2 linked regions of the Glaciimonas sp. CA11.2 genome follow. The protein of the gene in region 2 binds, or shares a complex with, the protein of the main gene of each other region. Links are inferred from orthologs where the notes say so. Each region holds a gene or a part of one and is shown on either strand. Other genes may lie near its edges. The genes, in order: dapF and RGU75_RS05240.

The links.
Region 1: the proteins of RGU75_RS05240 (region 2) and dapF are in contact, whole or in part, in a solved structure (PDB 5YGU), measured with the Escherichia coli proteins. The link is inferred for Glaciimonas sp. CA11.2 from one-to-one orthologs.

What each region holds. Positions count from the first base shown.
Region 1 is NZ_JAVIWL010000001.1:2,140,344-2,149,257, forward strand. What follows is about bases 3,892-6,711. They hold dapF (diaminopimelate epimerase), read right to left. Parts: upstream 5,825-6,711; coding sequence 4,958-5,824; downstream 3,892-4,957. Other genes in these bases: RGU75_RS09150 (tetratricopeptide repeat protein), read left to right, coding at 3,892-4,739; RGU75_RS09160 (lipid A biosynthesis acyltransferase), read right to left, coding at 5,947-6,711. In the rest of the region: tyrosine recombinase XerC, read right to left, coding at 1-149; RGU75_RS09140 (DUF484 family protein), read right to left, coding at 163-831; RGU75_RS09145 (porin), read right to left, coding at 1,032-2,204; more of RGU75_RS09150, read left to right, coding at 2,961-3,891; more of RGU75_RS09160, read right to left, coding at 6,712-6,816; RGU75_RS09165 (lysophospholipid acyltransferase family protein), read right to left, coding at 6,813-7,679; metK (methionine adenosyltransferase), read left to right, coding at 8,117-8,914. UniProt on the Escherichia coli protein: Involved in the succinylase branch of the L-lysine biosynthesis and in the biosynthesis of the pentapeptide incorporated in the peptidoglycan moiety. Catalyzes the stereoinversion of LL-2,6-diaminopimelate (L,L-DAP) to meso-diaminopimelate (meso-DAP).
Region 2 is NZ_JAVIWL010000001.1:1,217,329-1,226,204, forward strand. What follows is about bases 5,683-8,464. They hold RGU75_RS05240 (RNA pyrophosphohydrolase), read left to right. Parts: upstream 5,683-6,649; coding sequence 6,650-7,279; downstream 7,280-8,464. Other genes in these bases: RGU75_RS05235 (proline--tRNA ligase), read right to left, coding at 5,683-6,448; RGU75_RS05245 (CNP1-like family protein), read left to right, coding at 7,288-7,857; proB (glutamate 5-kinase), read right to left, coding at 8,035-8,464. In the rest of the region: ffh (signal recognition particle protein), read left to right, coding at 1,384-2,751; RGU75_RS05225 (SWIB/MDM2 domain-containing protein), read left to right, coding at 3,122-3,484; RGU75_RS05230 (lytic transglycosylase domain-containing protein), read right to left, coding at 3,895-4,536; more of RGU75_RS05235, read right to left, coding at 4,709-5,682; more of proB, read right to left, coding at 8,465-8,876. UniProt on the Escherichia coli protein: Master regulator of 5'-end-dependent mRNA decay.

The sequences.
Region 1 (8,914 bases), 920 kb from region 2 along the record:
CTCAGCGCTATTAACTCCGAAAGATCTCGCGCATAGCTACTGACTGTATGCGGCGACAATTTTCGACCATAGCGCAGATTATCCAGATACCTGTTAACGTCCGATGAAGACGTTAACAGTTCAGAGGACACATTATCGTCACTCGACATGGTATTGGATCGATCAGTGCAGTAGACAGGCCAGCGCTGCGCTGGCGGTGTCGCCTATCTTACTCAGGAAGTCGGTTGCCATGTCGGCACTAAAACGCTCCGGGTCCGGCGAGCTTAAGACTAATAATCCGAAAGTGCCGGATGCAGGATCGCGTCGTAATGGCAGCATGGCGATTGATTGTGTTTCAGTTGGATGATCAAGCCAGGAAGCCGCTTCAAAATCATTATTGGACCCACAAAAAGGGACGCGCAAGCCATTTGCAAAAAGCTTTGAATCGGCAGATGCTGGCGCAGCAAACCACGTATGCGAAAATTCATCAGCAACGTTCCACAGCCGCATGGTGGCTTGAGGTACGTTGAAGATCGTCTGTAGCCCGGCGATAAGCGTATGGGGCATATCGACATCATTTCGGGCTAGAAGCAGGCTACGTGACCATACTTGCAATTTGTCCGCGATGCCGTCATTTTCTTGCGCATTTCTTGCCATGTCGGCGAGGCGAAGATCTTGCACCTTTATTTTTTCCCGCAATATTTCCATCTGACGCTCTTGCAGGGAGATGGCGCGACCAAGCAAAGGGCTGGTCAATTTGATTTTGCCGAGCAACTCAGCATGCTCCACAAAGAAATGTGGCGTTTCTGCAAGATATTCTGCGACGGTATCGGGATCCAGTTGGCTGCTCATAGTGTGCGATTGAATATTGAGAGTAGAGAGTTGAGTGAGCAAGAATATCATCACTATGGCGATGAACCATAACTAATGCCTCAGCAAAAATTTTTTTGATCCCGAAAATAACAAAAGGCCCACATGATTTTTCATGTGGGCCTTTTGTATTTCTAACTAAGCAGACATTTCCGCGTTACCGCAGATATGACTAAATTACATTAGAACTTGTGACGGATACCAACAGTAACAGCAGTTTGGTTACCTGTGTTTCCAGTTGTGTCGCCTTCAACGCCTGGGTTGACAGCGTTTTTAGCGCGCAGGTATGAAGCAAATGCATACAAGTCAGTACGCTTCGACAAGAAGTAATCAGTACCCAAGTTGACTTGTGTCAGTTTGCCTTTTGGCGAACCAGCATCAACGAAAGTTAAGTTGCTGTATTGAACGCTAGCCAACAAATGCAAAGGTGCTGTCAAAGAATAGTTAGTACCCAATTCAAAGATGTCAGCTTTGCTGTTGTTGATGCCGCCGATAGCGAAGGCCGAAGCCAACGAACCACCGACAGGAACAGCCGCTGTTGAGCTAGTAGCCAATGGCTGCTTAACACGTGACCAGTTACCGTACAAACGTGCAGGACCAACTTGGTAACTAGCACCTAAGCTGAACACTTTCAGAGCTGTATCGCCGGCATTGCCAGAAAATACTGGAGCACTGTTAGTCAAAGAAGTATCGCTAGATGTGGCGCCTTTTTTCGACTGGTAGTAAGCAGCGTACAGGCCGAGTGGGCCGTTCGCGTATTGACCACCGATACCGAAAGATTGACCAGCAGTAGTTTGACCAGCAGTTTCGCCGAAACCGTAGATCGCGCTAGCAGTGAAACCAGACAGGTTTGTCGTGTTGTAACGGATCGAATTCTGGGTACGTACACCTTCCAAACGGTCCAGATTGTGGCCAACCGCGCCAGTTACGCCACCGAAATCTTGAACCGAAGTCCATTGGCTAACGTCATCCAGAATATCAGTCTGACGACCCAACAGAACTGTACCGAATGCATCGCTGCTCAGACCAACAACAGATTTACGACGGAACAGATTTGTCGAACCTTTGTCGCCTTGCAATGCACCAGTGTCATTAGCGAAGCCAGTTTCCAATTGGAAAACTGCTTTCAAACCGCCGCCTAGATCTTCAACGCCTTTGAAACCCAGACGTGAACCTTGGACGATGCCGGAGTTGACAGCAAACTTGCTACCAGTTTTACCAGTAGTAGTGTTCAGTGCTTTGTTTGTGTAAGTGACGCCAGTATCAACGATACCGTAGATTGTTACTGAGCTTTGAGCTTGTGCTGCACCTGCGATTGCGCCTAGTACGGCCAGTGCGATTAGTGATTTCTTCATTTGACGTCCTTTATTTGGAAAAGCCTGCTTAAGGATCCGTACATCTGTCGGATGGGTGAACATTAATGGGTCCGGCTGTCTACTCTGGCGCTTTGGTCTTATGTAGTGCTATAAATTTGTCGAAATTGTCAGGTGTTGGTGTTTGTGTTGTATTTTTGTGACACACAAGCGGCGACCTATCGTTGTACTAAATCGGTAATCTTCTGCTATGCATTGGTAATTTTGCATGTATTACATTGCATTGTGCTGACAAAACACTACGATTTCTTGTACTTGTATTACATGATAATTTTCTTTTCGGATTGATGGACGGCGAGAGCCTTGTCGGGTGACCGTTTTTTACCAGTAATAAGCCGCTATTGATACGAATTACGACATAGGACTTGCTACTTGTTGTCTAGTTACTTCTTTATATCAAAGGCTGACTTGTTAAGCGCATCTGGAAAACCTCGCCACGATGTTTCTTATCCCTAAATTAAGGAAGGCTCTTTAGCCAATAAATTGCAAAAATTTATTCTGCTGCTATATTTTGTAACTTATCCGACGTTAATCATAAATAGAACACTAATCGCCGATATTGCGCTAAGTTGGTGTAATGTTTTCTATATTGGTTGACTGGGCCGTTTTGCCGGATCGTTAAAATTAAAGAAATATCACTTTGTTGTATTAAAGCTGCGAACTTTATTCTATTTTGTTATCAAATAAAGGATTCTTCATTTATCGGGGATAATTTACGCTTTTGCATGATGGGTGTTTATGGCTAAACGGGAAGACTTAGCAATTATTAGGGCTGCGCGTGCTGGACAGGCGGCGGCCCAGCTCGCGCTCGGTCAACGCTACCTCTTTGGCGGGAACGGTTTGCCACAGAGCTTTCCGACTGCATTACATTGGTTGGATCGTGCTGCGCAACAGCAAGAGGTAGAGGCTTGGATCTTAATCGGGACGTATATTCAGCTTGATGTCGCCCGTGGTGCTACCAACCCGCTAGATTTATGCGCTTGGTATGAGCGCGCGTTTGACGCAGGCGTGATGCAGGCCGGATTGGTTTTAGCGCAATTGGTATTGGACATCAACATTCCAATCGATGAACGGGCTGCTTTAGAGGCTTATAAGCCTAAAGCTTTACAGGCACTGGAGGCAGCGGCGCATGCCGATATTCCCGAGGCCCAATGGCTATTAGCGCAGCACGCGGCGAGGATCGATCAAACGGCCGCCGCGCTTGTCAATTCGCACGCTGCAGAAGCCGATAGTAACGCCGGTAAAATGACGGGTGGTGCACATGTTGGTCTGCCGAGTCGCTCAAGTAATGCTTCGCGTTCCAGCCAAATGAACGGGGCTGATGAATTGACCGGTGAAGTTGCCCATCGGGCGCCAGTATCCGGCGCTGAAGCGACCGGTGCGACGCTGTCCTGGACCGCCCGCGCAGCTGACGCCGGAATCATGCAAGCACAACATTCGCTGGCGCAGATAGCCTGGGAAAAGCGCGACTGGACGGCGTTTTTAGAACGCGGCTTACCGTTGGCACGTGCCGTCGCGCAGCAATATGGTGGCGAATTGGCACAATTGCATGCTCCTTCCGAATCTTTGGCGAGGCGTGTGGGTGAGGCAAATCTGTTGTTGTTAACGCGCTGTGCCCGCGCACTGATGATGACTACTGGATTTGATGCTAACGAGGTCCAGCAATTTTTAGAGTTGGCGGCCTCGGCTGACGACAAATCTGCTCAGCTCGATTTGGGGCTTTGGTATGCGCGGATGGATAGCGATGGCGGACGCATCATTGTTGGTGCTGGGTCAGCCAATTATAAAAAAGCGATACGTTGGCTGACACATGCGGGCGAGCGGGGATTATCCGAAGCTTGGTATGCGTTGTCACGAATATATTTGAAGTCTGAATTTTCTCAACGTAATTTGGTTGATATGCAACGCCATCTGGAGCATGCGGCTGAAATGGGGCATCGTGCAGCGCAGCTGGAATGTGGCGTCAGTGCGTGGCGCAATCGTCGTGAAAAGTTAACGAACGATGTTCAAGCGGTTTATTGGCTGCAAAAAGCAGCGACGCAAGGCAGTATTGAGGCCCAAACGTTGCTGACCAAGATTGCTGACCGCGCGCGTCCTATGGCGTGGGCCGTGAGCGCGAAACAACAACTGACGCGTGAGTTGGTCGCCGGTCATCCTTTTCTCGCGGCGCGTATTGAACTCGCCTTGTTATTTGGATTAAGTCGGCCAGAGGCTTTGTTGCTGGATTTAAATCAAGCTGATTGCGGTCACTGTCTGGTGGTGGATATCCGTACGTCTTACGCTCGCAGTAAGCGGCGGTTGGTGTTAATTGAGACGGGCGACGAGCGTCAGGCATTGAATCGGCTGGCGCGATTGTTCGAGGATGTCGATTGTGGCCCGCATGGTCCAGAGGGAAATTATCGGCAACGCTTGTATCGTTTTAAGACAGCACTGCCGGGTTTGGAGATGACGGATGCCGATACAGCGACCGAAGATGGTGAAGAGTTCGCTGAAACGTCTAACCAACTGAGCAACTAAGATTGCGTATTTAAATACGGGCGCCCAAATAGCGCGCCGCGGCCAAACGCTATGCTTAAGTACTTAGTTTTTGGCTTAATTAAAAATTAACGAGAAAATTTGCGTTGTAAAGTAATGAGTAATCAGCAATAAGTAGTTAGGAAGTTATTGGGTTTAATTTTTTACAACGCGCACCTTCCTGGCTACGTTCGTTGATACGTTCGTTTTTACGTTCGTTTTTACGTTCGGCCTGCATCGATATCTATTTCACCTTCGAACACGGTCACGGCGGGACCGGTGAGTCTGACCGGTTGTCCAATGCCATTCCATGCGATAGATAGATCGCCGCCGTGAGTGCAGACTGCTACCGGTGAATCCAGCAACCCACGTTGAATACCCGCGACAACCGCAGCGCACGCGCCAGTGCCACAAGCTAAAGTTTCGCCCGCACCGCGTTCATACACGCGCAACTTGATCTGATGGCGATCAACAATTTGCATGAACCCAGCGTTGACGCGTTTTGGAAACCGCGGATGATGCTCAATGATAGGACCATCCACAAGAACCGGCGTGGCCTCAGTATCGCTGACGACCTGAATCGCATGTGGATTACCCATCGATACAACTGAAAACAGGATTAACTTGCCGTTGATTTCGAGTGGCCACAACGTGTCCGTACCTTGGCGTTCGCCTTGTAGAGCGCTTGCGTCAAAAGGTACGTCGGACGGCGCTAAAACAGGAGAGCCCATGTCAACAGTAATAGAGCCATCGTCTTCCAGCATTGGCTCGATCACGCCGCACATGGTTTCTACTTTGATGGAGCGCTTTTGGGTGAGACCTTTTTCAGTAACAAATTTGACGAACGCGCGCGCACCGTTCCCGCACTGCTCAACTTCTCCGCCATCAGCATTGTAAATGCGGTAACGGAAATCAACGCCCGCCGCTTGGGGTTTTTCAACGACCAACATCTGATCGGCACCGACTCCAAAGCGACGGTCAGCTAGTGCTTGCCATTGGACTTGTGTGAAATCGATATGCTGATTAATCGCATCAATGACAATGAAATCGTTACCCGCGCCGTGCATTTTTGTGAATTTGAGTTTCATGGTGTGATTATAGGGCGGTAAGAGAGAAAGTGCGCAACACGACGCTTCTGTAAAGTTGCCAGTTTTTTTGTCTCGTTACGTTATTTAGCGTTAAAAGTTCAAACTTGGTTTTCTTCATTTGATTAATAAGGCCCAGGTTCGCCCTGCGGTCTGGTTTTAAAGCGCTTATGCGCCCAAAAGTACTCTGCTGGCGCTTCGAGTATCCGCTCTTCAATAAATGCATTCATGCGTCGGGTCGCTTCCGTGACATCGTTGCCTGGATAGTTTTCCCAAGCCGGGTAAAAGGTAACTTTCCAACCTTTATAGCCCGGCAAGTACGTCGCGATCATCGGAACCACGCTGGCTTTGGTGGCGGCGGCAATTCTGGCGAGTGCGGTGAGTGTCGCTGCAGGAATGCCAAAGAATGGGACAAATTCGGCATCTTTGGTTCCAAAATCCATATCAGGCAACATGATGAAGGGAAATCCCTCCCGCATCGCACGGATGATTGGTTTCACACCTTGTTCGCGCGTGAATAATTTGACAGGGCGAAAACGCGACCGACCTTTAAGCAAAGCAGCATCCACCAACGGATCTTGTTGCCGAGAGTAAATGGTGCAAATCGAGAGCGACGAGTTGAGTACTAACGCAATGCCTGGAATTTCTAGACAGACAAAGTGCGGACATAGCAAAATGGTAGGTCCTGCACGGAGTGTGTCGAGCGGTAAGTCAGATTCAATTTTTATCAGTCGTTTGAGGCGCGCTTCAGAAGCCCACCACAACACACTGCGTTCCAGAGCGCTGCGTGAATAGGCTTGAAAATGGCGCCGTGCCAATATGACGCGGTCTGCTTCTGGCATATCAGGAAAACACAACCGCAGATTGATTAACGTAATGTGGCGACGTGGTTTCATGATGATGAACAGCAACGATCCTAACGCTTCGCCAAGAGGGCCAAGTATCCAGAGCGGCAGCCAATGTGTCAGCCATAACAAGAAAATCAGCGCTCTCATGGACGGTCCTTATTATCGGGCGCTATGTCAGTTGGCGCGCTGACGCCGGGCGGCGTTTTATAGCGGTTGTAGCTCCAGATATACTGGGATGGGCAACGGGCGATTAGTTTTTCCATGGCGATGTTGATCGCATGGGCTTGCTGTTTTGGGGTATTACCTAACTCTTCTTCAAATGGCACAAACCGAATGACAAAACCACGGCCAAAAGGTAGGCGTTCGGCATACGAAAGAATAATGGGCGCGCCACTCATTTGATGCAATTTGGCCGATAAAGTCATCGTGTAAGCCGCTTTGCCAAAAAAATCGGCCCAGACGCCTTCACCGTTTTGTGGCACCTGATCGGGCAGCAACCCGATGGCCTGACCTTTTTTGAGGGCTTTTAGCAAGGCACGCACGCCCGTTAGATTTGCTGGAGCGAGGTGCAAGTTAGGGCGCGCGCGCGCGCCTTCAATCAAGGGTTTTAATGCGGCTTTGCGTGGCGGTCGGTATAGCGCGGTGAGCGATGTTTTGGCGGCAATTGCTTGAGCGATGATTTCAAAACAACCCAAATGCGGCGTCAAAAAAATGACCCCAGTTTTGGCGTCAAGCGCGGCCTGTGCCAACTCCCAATTTTCGATGCTGGCCGTACGTAATACCTTCTCTGGCGGCGCGCACCAGACAAAAGGAAGCTCAAACATGCTTTTGCCGGACTCGCGAATCGCTTGAGACAAATAGCGTTTATAACCGGCACGGGCAAGGTTAGTTTTTAATTTGCGTCGATACGATGGCGATAACAAATATACCAGCCAACCGACAGCAGAACCGATTGCGTGCAACGCAAATAGCGGTAATTTAGATAAAAGTTGAAAGAGTTTGACAAGCATTGGACGGTGGGAAGGGGCGTTTTGCCGAAAAGTTGTAAAAGGCGTAAAATAACATACGTAGGATAAACAAATACATTGATGTACTTATATTAGTGTTTAATAATTAGCTAATGCAACTAGCTTATTCGTCGGCTTGTTAGCTAACTTAAAAAGCATTAACTTAAGCATTAACTTAAGCAGCAACTTAAGCAGCAAATCGATAAATCGCTTATTCTATTAGCGTTACATTCAATGTGTAGCAAGAGTTGCAAGAAATTGGACCAGCCAAATCAGTCATTAATTTGGATCATGCCAGTTTCGCCGGATTTACAGGATTTCACCCGCCGAGTTAATAGACAACTTGCGAAGCGGTATACAAATTTCGCTAAAGCGTCGCAGGCTCTACAGTAGGACTGCGGCACGGTCACCACTGTATTTCTTTCTGGCAGGAGCCTGTTATGACACATGAATACCTCTTCACCTCTGAATCCGTTTCTGAGGGACATCCCGACAAAGTCGCGGATCAAATTTCCGATGCTATTCTGGACGCCATTTTGGCCCAAGATCCAAATGGACGCGTTGCTGCCGAAACATTGGTTAATACCGGTCTGGTTGTTCTGGCCGGTGAAGTCACAACGTTTGCTAACGTCGATTACATCAACGTGGCACGTGAGACCATCAAGCGCATCGGTTACGATAATGCTGACTTCGGTATCGATTACAAAAGCTGCGCGGTGCTGGTGGCGTACGACAAGCAATCGCCGGACATCGCTCAAGGTGTTGATGAAGGCAAGGGATTGGATCTGGATCAGGGCGCGGGCGATCAGGGTTTGATGTTTGGTTACGCTTGTGACGAAACCCCGGAACTGATGCCAGCCGCTATTTATTACGCACATCGGATTGTTGAGCGCCAGTCGCAATTGCGCAGAGACGGGCGTTTGCCATGGCTGCGTCCGGACGCAAAATCACAGGTGACGCTGAAGTATGTTGACGGTGTACCCGTCGCGATTGACACGATTGTGTTGTCAACACAGCATGCGCCTGAAATGCAACACAGGGCTATTGAAGAAGCCGCCATCGAAGAAATTATCAAGCCAGTCGTGCCGAAAGAATGGCTACAAAACACGCGTTATCTAATCAATCCTACGGGGCGGTTCGTCATCGGTGGACCGCAAGGGGATTGTGGATTGACTGGTCGTAAAATTATTGTGGATACTTACGGTGGTGCCGCACCGCACGGCGGCGGCGCTTTTTCG
Region 2 (8,876 bases):
ACACCAATTCAAAATGCTTTACGTCACTCGGAATACGCAAAAATAATCAGCAAAGTCATGACTGGGATGCTTGAATCAAAACATAGCAAAGGTAACGCCACAATCAGCATAATGACGCCAACCGGTCGTTTTAAAAGTCTTCCACCTTATTTTTTGCGCTTGTCACGGATATACATTGCCAATTTGTTATTCGCCAAAGTGCGTTGCGTGACATCAAATAATTCCGTCGCGCTGACCAGACCACTTAACTTGGCATACCCATATTCACGGGCATCAAAATCAGGCGCCTGCTTAGCGATATAACTCCCAACCGAACCCAACTGCGCCCAACCGTCCTCATCCGATACCGCTTCAACCCCACTGCGTAACAACCGCAACAGTCGCGTATCCTGGCGTAACTCATTGGCGGCCCGATGCAACTTGCTCGGTACATCGCTCGCACCGTCCTGCTCCGCAACTTCTGACACCGCTGACTCGATCAACAGGTCTGTATAGATAAATTTGTCGCACGCTGTCACAAAAGGCTGCGGCGTCTTCCGCTCTCCAAAACCATAGACGGTCAATCCTTCTTCTCGGATGCGCGAGGCTAGTCGGGTAAAATCACTATCGCTTGAGACGATGCAAAAACCATCAAAACGACCGGTATATAACAAATCCATCGCATCAATGATCATCGCGCTGTCTGTCGCATTTTTACCTTTGGTATACCCAAACTGCTGAATCGGCTGGATCGAGTTACGCAGAAGACACTCTTTCCAGCTTCCTAGGCGATTATCGGTCCAATCGCCATAAATCCGTTTGACGCTGGCAACACCATATTTGGCGACCTCTGATAATAAGCCGTCGACAATCGCCGCGCTCGCATTATCTGCATCGATTAGTACTGCCAGACGCGGTGCTTCAGAAGCGGTGTTTCCTGACATAGCCATTCCTCAATTGTGAATAGAAGAATAATACCCGAAGGGAAGAGCACACTCTAGTCGTTCCCGTTTTGCAGCATACACCAACCGAATTTGATTCTTAAGCCAAGGGACCAATCATTTATTCGTGTTTTATGCGTGCTTACTAATTAATAAGAACGACTCGCGGCAGGGCTTAATTACACCGAGGTTAACACCGGGCCAGGCTTTGAAGCGCTTGCAAAGCTTTTTATGGTGACCTTGGTAACGACTATGGTGCCCTGTGGCAAAATTTTCTCCAAAAATGCCTTATTCTCCTTTGCGCCGCCGTCTTCAAAGCGGTTTTGCAGCCGTATCGGGTAAAATGGAGGATTATTTTCAGTACGCCGCGTCTGTCATCATCCGTGATGAAAATTGCATCCGGAACCTTAGCGGACGCAATGACGCATTGCCCTTTTGCCCCTCTTCTGAAAAACAGTCACCTATGTTAGACAATCTTACCCAGCGTCTTGCCAAAGTCGTCAAAACCATGCGCGGCGAAGCGCGCCTGACAGAAACCAATACTGCCGAAATGCTACGCGAAGTCCGTTTGGCGTTGCTAGAGGCCGATGTCGCGCTACCCGCCGTTCGTGAGTTTATCGCCAACGTAAAACAAAAAGCGCTGGGCGAAGAAGTCATCGCCTCGCTCACACCGGGTCAGGCACTTGTCGGCGTCGTGCAGCGAGAGCTAGCCTCACTGATGGGCGCAGATCTCGGGCCCGAAGCATCGCAACTGAACTTCGCCACGCAACCGCCCGCGATCATTTTGATGGCTGGATTGCAAGGTGCAGGTAAAACTACTACCGTCGGTAAATTAGCTAAATATCTGCGTGAGCAGAAAAAGAAAAAAGTACTCACCGTCTCTACCGACGTTTATCGCCCTGCGGCGATCGGCCAGCTAAAGACGGTCACAGAACAAGTCGGCGCGGATTTTTTCCCGAGCCTGACAACAGATAAACCAGTTGATATTGCGCTGGCGGCACTCGATTTTGCGAAGCGTCATTATCACGACGTGCTAATTATAGATACCGCGGGTCGTCTTGGTATTGACGAAGCGATGATGCAGGAAATCACTGCAGTGCATGCCGCGGTCAAGCCAATTGAAACCTTATTTGTCGTCGACGCGATGCTTGGTCAGGACGCGATCAATACCGCCAAAGCATTTAACGATGCGTTGCCGCTCACCGGTATAGTCCTCACCAAACTGGATGGTGACGCTCGTGGTGGTGCCGCCCTTTCAGTACGGCATATTACCGGCAAGCCAATCAAATTTGCCGGTGTCGGTGAAAAGCTGGACGGTCTGGAAGCATTTGATCCTTCGCGCATGGCAAACCGCATTCTCGGCATGGGCGATATTCTGGCGCTGGTTGAAGAAGCACAAAAGGGTGTGGATGTCGCCGCTGCGCAAGATTTAGCGCAAAAAATCAAAGGCGGTGGAAAATTTGACCTTAACGACTTTAAAGCGCAACTAGGTCAAATGAAAAAAATGGGCGGTATGTCGAGCCTGTTGGATAAACTGCCAGCACAATTTCAGCAAGCTGCAGGAGCGGCAAATATGGGTCAGGCAGAAAAATCCGTGCGTCGCATGGAAGGCATGATCAACTCCATGACCGCGCAAGAACGTGCCAAACCGGAACTAATAAAAGCCTCGCGCAAGCGCCGCATAGCAACCGGTGCCGGTGTTCAGGTGCAAGAAGTTAACCGCATGCTGTCGCAATTTGATCAAATGCAGTCGATGATGAAAAAACTTAAAGGCGGCGGCATGATGAAAATGATGCGGAGTATGAAAGGGATGATGCCAGGCTTAAAGTAAGCCCAGTTCTTATTCCCTAGTGTTGACAGGAAGCATCGCACTTTAATGGCATTAAAGCGGTTAAAGCATTGATTGATAAGGCTTTCACGCTTTTTACCGACTGTCGACGATGGGACTGAAAGCGATGCGCCATTGACATGCAGCGGACTAAATATGGTGTTATTTTGCCATCGAATTGATCGTAAAATCACATCACATTTAGTTCCCCAAACTCCTATGAAAAAAGGATGTTTTTGGGCACTCCTGATCAACCCTCAACAAAACCTGCAAAAGCCACAAAAAACACTTGCGTCACTGAGGAAACCGCACCACTATGAGCGATGCGTGATTGACGCATTTTTCACACTCTCTTCGTCAAGGAGGCTCAAAGATGGCCACAGCAAAAAAACCAGTAGTTGCAGAAAAAAAACCTGCAGCTAAACCAGCGGTAAAAAAAGCAGCACCAGCAAAAGTAGCAGCAGCAGACAAGCCAGCACGTAAGCCAAACGCAGCGTTCATGAAGCCAATGAAACCATCTGCTGTTTTGGCTGCTGTCGTCGGCGCTGATCCTTTGCCACGTACTGAAGTAACCAAGAAAGTTTGGGAATACATCAAAAAGCACAATCTGCAAAATCCAGAAAACAAGCGCAACATCGATGCTGATGAAAAGCTAAAAGCTGTCTTTGGCGGCAAAAAACAAGTGTCTATGTTTGAAATGACTAAACTCATTTCTGACCACTTGAGCAATGCTTAAGATATAGCAGTTCTAAAATATCTTAAGTGCCAAACAAAAACGCCCGCATTGCGCGGGTTTTTTTGTATTCTCTTTTCCGTTTTTGTATTTTCTTTAGCACACGCTGAGCAGAATTAACTCCCACTTCTCCCTTCAACACATCTCTGCAAAATCACGACCCCTTCATTAAGATCGAATGAGGCATCGCTACGTGCAAAGCGCATCAAAGAGACACAAACGTCTATATTCTTATGAAAAGGTAGGAACAGGCAAATATGTGAAACCGATCTGGAACCGACCTACAAAGAATTGAAATGAAGAGGAAGCACATCTCAAACGCAGCTAACGAAATGTGTCCGAGCGCTAATATTAGTAACGATGTATGCGATGTTACGATCAATCTGGGCCAGTCGGCACAACTGCCCAAACTACTACTGCACCGCCACCGTCGTATTAAGAGGAACCTGGCTATATTCCCACCGCTTCCATGCGGCCTGCACTGCATTCGGATACTCCGGACGGCCGCGGCTACCGTTGTAACGGCCTAACGCCAAATATAGATTGCCCTTTTCCATATCCAGATACATCCGCAAAATCGCGCAACCGTAGCGCAGGTTGGTCTGCATATTAAAAAGTCTGCTGCGATCAGAGTCGCCGATAACACGCGTCCAGAACGGCATCACCTGCATGTAACCTTGCGCGTTGACGCTAGACAGCGCATATTTACGAAATGCTGATTCAACCTGAATCAAGCCCAATACCAACGCTGGATCAAGACCTGCGCGTTTGGATTCATACCAGGTGGTTTCCAGAAATTCGTTACGCATCTGCGCATCAGGAAATTTCTTTTTAAGACGTGTCGACATCTCAACCAGCCAATATAAGTACTGTATGCGCTGATTGATGTCGGTGAATTGTGGTTTGGGAGGCCCCGCATCGTTAATCGCACGCGACAGAGCCAGCCGCACCGAATCGGCCATCGCCTCTTCCTTTTGATTGCCGGCATGCGTCACACCACTCACCAAGAGCAGCGCTACCGACAACCACGGAATAATACGATCGATCAAACGCAAGTGAACTCCTGGAAAATAAACCATCGGTGTTCAGTTCCCGAGGAAACACCCGATTCGAAACAACAGTACAACTTGCATCCTAAGCCATTTCTCCCGCTCTTAAAGGTGGAAGAAATACCCAGGATGCCGAAGAAACGATCAACAGCCACGCTTATTTAACCAATTAAGCGCATTAACCGATCAGGCGCGCTTTCACAAAACTCACCATTTCCGCCAAGGGCACGCTCGTCGCTTCAGTGTCACGTCGCCCCTGATATTCCAGTTGGCCTTCTTTTAACCCACGATCACCAACCACCACGCGATGCGGCACACCGATCAACTCCCAATCGGCAAACATTGCACCCGGACGTTCGCCGCGATCATCCAGAATCACGTCGACACCTGCGGCTAGCAACGCTTCGTAGAGTTTGTCCGTTTCGGTTTTGACCGCTTCGCTACGATCATAGCCCATTGGACAGAGAACAACTTCAAATGGCGCAATCGCGATTGGCCAGATGATGCCCTTGTCATCAAAGTTCTGCTCGATGGCGGCGCCCAAAATGCGCGTGATACCAATACCATAACAACCCATTTGCAACGGTTGCGGCTTGCCGTTCTCGTCCAGGAAGGTGGCGTTCATTGCCTCCGAATAGGCGGTACCAAGCTGAAACACATGACCAATTTCAATGCCACGTTGAATCTCCAGCACGCCCTTGCCATCCGGCGACTGGTCGCCAGCGACCACGTTACGGATATCCATCACCATCGGCTCGGGCAGATCACGGCCCCAATTCGCACCAGTGAAATGGAAGTCTACTTCATTCGCGCCGCAGACGAAATCATGCATGTTGGCGACGGTTCGGTCAGCAACGACCATAATCGGTTTTTTAGTATTGATCGGTCCCAGATAACCCGGTGGCGTACCAAACCACTCAACAATTTCTTCTTCTGTTGAAAAGCGATAACCCGTCAGACCAGGGATTTTGTTAGCCTTGATTTCGTTAAGAGCGTGATCGCCACGCAACATCAACAACCAGACTTGCTTGGAAGCGGCTTCTTTTTCAGTCGCCTCTTTCTCAACGGTCAGGACAATCGACTTAATGGTCGTGCTCAGTGGGATGCTCAGCAATTCAGCAACCGCTTCGCACTTGGCCTTGCCCGGCGTTGCCGTTTTGGTCAGCTCCTGCGTTGGTGCAGCGCGCACTGCTTCAATTTGCAGCGCCTCGGCAGCTTCCATATTTGCCGCGTAATCAGACGTCGGGCAATACACAATCGCGTCTTCTCCGGTAGCAGCGATGACGTGAAACTCATGCGAACCAGTGCCGCCAATGGCCCCGTTATCCGCGGCGACAGGACGAAATTGCAGCCCAAAACGATTAAAAATCCGAATATAGGCGTCGTACATAATTTGATACGAATTTTTCAGACCATCGAGGTCCCGATCAAAAGAATAGGCATCTTTCATCGTAAACTCACGACCGCGCATCAAACCAAAACGGGGACGCCGTTCATCGCGAAACTTAGTCTGAATATGATAAAAATTCACTGGAAGTTTGCGATACGAGCGCAATTCGGTCCGCGCAATGTCGGTAATCACTTCTTCCGAAGTCGGTTGAATGATGAAATCACGGCCGTGACGGTCTTTGACGCGCATCAGTTCATCGCCGTATTTCTGCCAGCGGCCGGTTTCTTGCCAAAGTTCAGCAGGTTGTACGACTGGCATCAATAGTTCAACCGCGCCAGAACGATTCATTTCTTCGCGCACGATATTTTCAACTTTGCGAATAACCCGCAAACCCATCGGCATATAGGTGTAAATGCCGGAACCGAGGCGTTTAATCATGCCGGCGCGCATCATTAATTTATGGCTAACGATTTCAGCGTCGGATGGTGCTTCTTTAAGAGTTGAGACAAAAAAACGGGAGGCGCGCATAACGGTGAATTCTTTTTAAAAAGAGAGGGTTATAATCGACTCAATTTTAAAGGATTAGCTGGCTGATGCGCCCACTCTTTGCACAATTGATTGATGTTCTGATCGGATTAACCTCTGATTGGGACCTGTTTCGTGTTGATTTAACACGTAAGCAAGTTGGCATAGGGATCGCCTAGTCGCAGAAAGTTTTGAGGTATCAGTATGCTGGACCGTGAAGGCTTCCGCCCTAACGTCGGCATTATCTTGCTTAACACCCAGAATGAAGTGTGGTGGGGCAAGCGCGTGCGCGAACATTCGTGGCAATTTCCACAAGGTGGCATTAAGTACGGTGAAACGCCGGAACAAGCCATGTTTCGCGAACTAGAGGAAGAAATCGGCCTCAAAGCGGAGCATGTCAAAATTATCGGTCGAACCCGTGACTGGCTGCGCTATGAAGTGCCAGATCATTTCATCAAACGCGATATTCGCGGGCATTATCGCGGCCAGAAACAAATCTGGTTCTTGCTGCGGATGGTCGGACGCGATTGTGATGTTAACCTGCGCCTGACCGAGCATCCCGAATTTGATGCTTGGCGCTGGCACGATTACTGGGTCCCGCTAGATGTCGTGATCGAGTTCAAGCGCGATGTTTATCAACGCGCCTTGCAAGAGCTGTCGCGCTTCCTGACACGTCCGATGCAAAGTGCTGGACGTCATACTCGCCCGTTGCGCTGCGCAGAATCAGGAGAAACGCACGACTCTAGAGACTCACCAGACCCAGATTGCGACGAAGAAATTGGAAATGCCCCACAACACTGCATTTCGGCTGAACCGAGTATCGATAAGGAGTAAGTTTTTCTATGTTTTTTAACGCCACTTTCCAACCAAAACTGCGTAAATTGTTTGTCGTCACGGCACTACTTCTTTCCGCGACTGCCCATGTCCATGCCGCTCCCGGTTCTGGCCCGGGGCCCGGGTTTGACGACGATTTCGATGATGAAGTAAAAACCTGGCAGGAACTCGCTGTTCAATTACCGGCACAACCGGAACCGGCGAGTATGGTCTCATTCTATGTCAGCCCGACATCGATCATGAAATTCGCAATTGATATTAAATCAATAACAGTTGGGACAGATGGCGTGGTACGTTACACGCTGATCAGTACCAGCAGTGGCGGCGCTGAAAATGTCAGCTATGAAGGAATCCGCTGCCAGACTGCCGAAAGAAAGTTGTATGCTTTTGGGCATAAAGACGGCACTTGGTCGCGTGCTCGCCTCAGCAAATGGCAGCAAATCACCGACGTTAACGCAAACCGCCAACATGCCGCGCTATTCAAAGATTTTTTGTGCCAGAACGGCACCATCGCTGGCAAGGTAACGGATATACAAACTCGCCTACGGGACAATCGGCCATTGAAACCGGGTGGTTAAGCAAAAATTTTAGTAAGCTCAAGTAAATCGGAGCTAGCGCTAGAAAACTGTCCGGCTCTCAGGCCAAATGACCATTTTAGGTTCGGATCAACTAAATGCCTAAAAAAACCGATATGGTTTACATATCGGTTTTTTATTTAATTATTTAATTATTTAATTATTTAATTATTTAATTATTTACAACAAAACCATATTGTCCCGATGAATCAATTCTGACTTTTCGACAAAGCCCAAAATAGTAGCGATCTCCGACGATGGATGTCGCATAATCCGCCTGGTTTCTGCGCTGGTGTAATTGCTGATACCACGCGCAACCGCACGACCATCGCTACCGACGCAAGTAATCACATCGCCACGACCAAACTCACCCAACACATCGGTGACGCCAATCGGCAGCAATGACTTGCCCTCTTCCGTCAACTTTTGCACCGCACCCGCGTCCAGCAGCACTTTTCCCGCTGTTTTCAGATGATCTGCCATCCATTGCTTACGTGCTTTTAATTGGCCAGTCTGTGCGTTCAACTGCGTGCCAATCGCTTCACCGGCAGCAAGTCGCGTCAATACATCCGTTTCACGGCCCCACGCAATCACGGTATGCGCGCCGGAGGTTGCCGCACGTTTTGCCGCCAGAATTTTGGTAAACATCCCACCGCGACCAATACTTGAACCGGCCTCGCCAGCCATTATTTCGAGTGCAGGATCGCCAGCTTGCGCCTCGTGCACAAATTTCGCGTTCGGGTCTTTACGCGGATCGGCGGTGAACAAACCCTTTTGATCGGTCAAAATGATTAAAGCTTCAGCCTCAATCAAATTCGCTACCAACGCACCAAGCGTATCGTTGTCGCCGAATTTGATTTCGTCCGTTACCACCGTATCATTTTCATTAATAATCGGAATAACGCCAAAACGTAGCAGTGTAAAAAGCGTAGAACGGGCGTTCAAATAACGCTCTCGATCAGCCAAATCAGCGTGCGTCAACAACACCTGTGCAGTATGCAAGTTGTGCGCACGAAAACTGG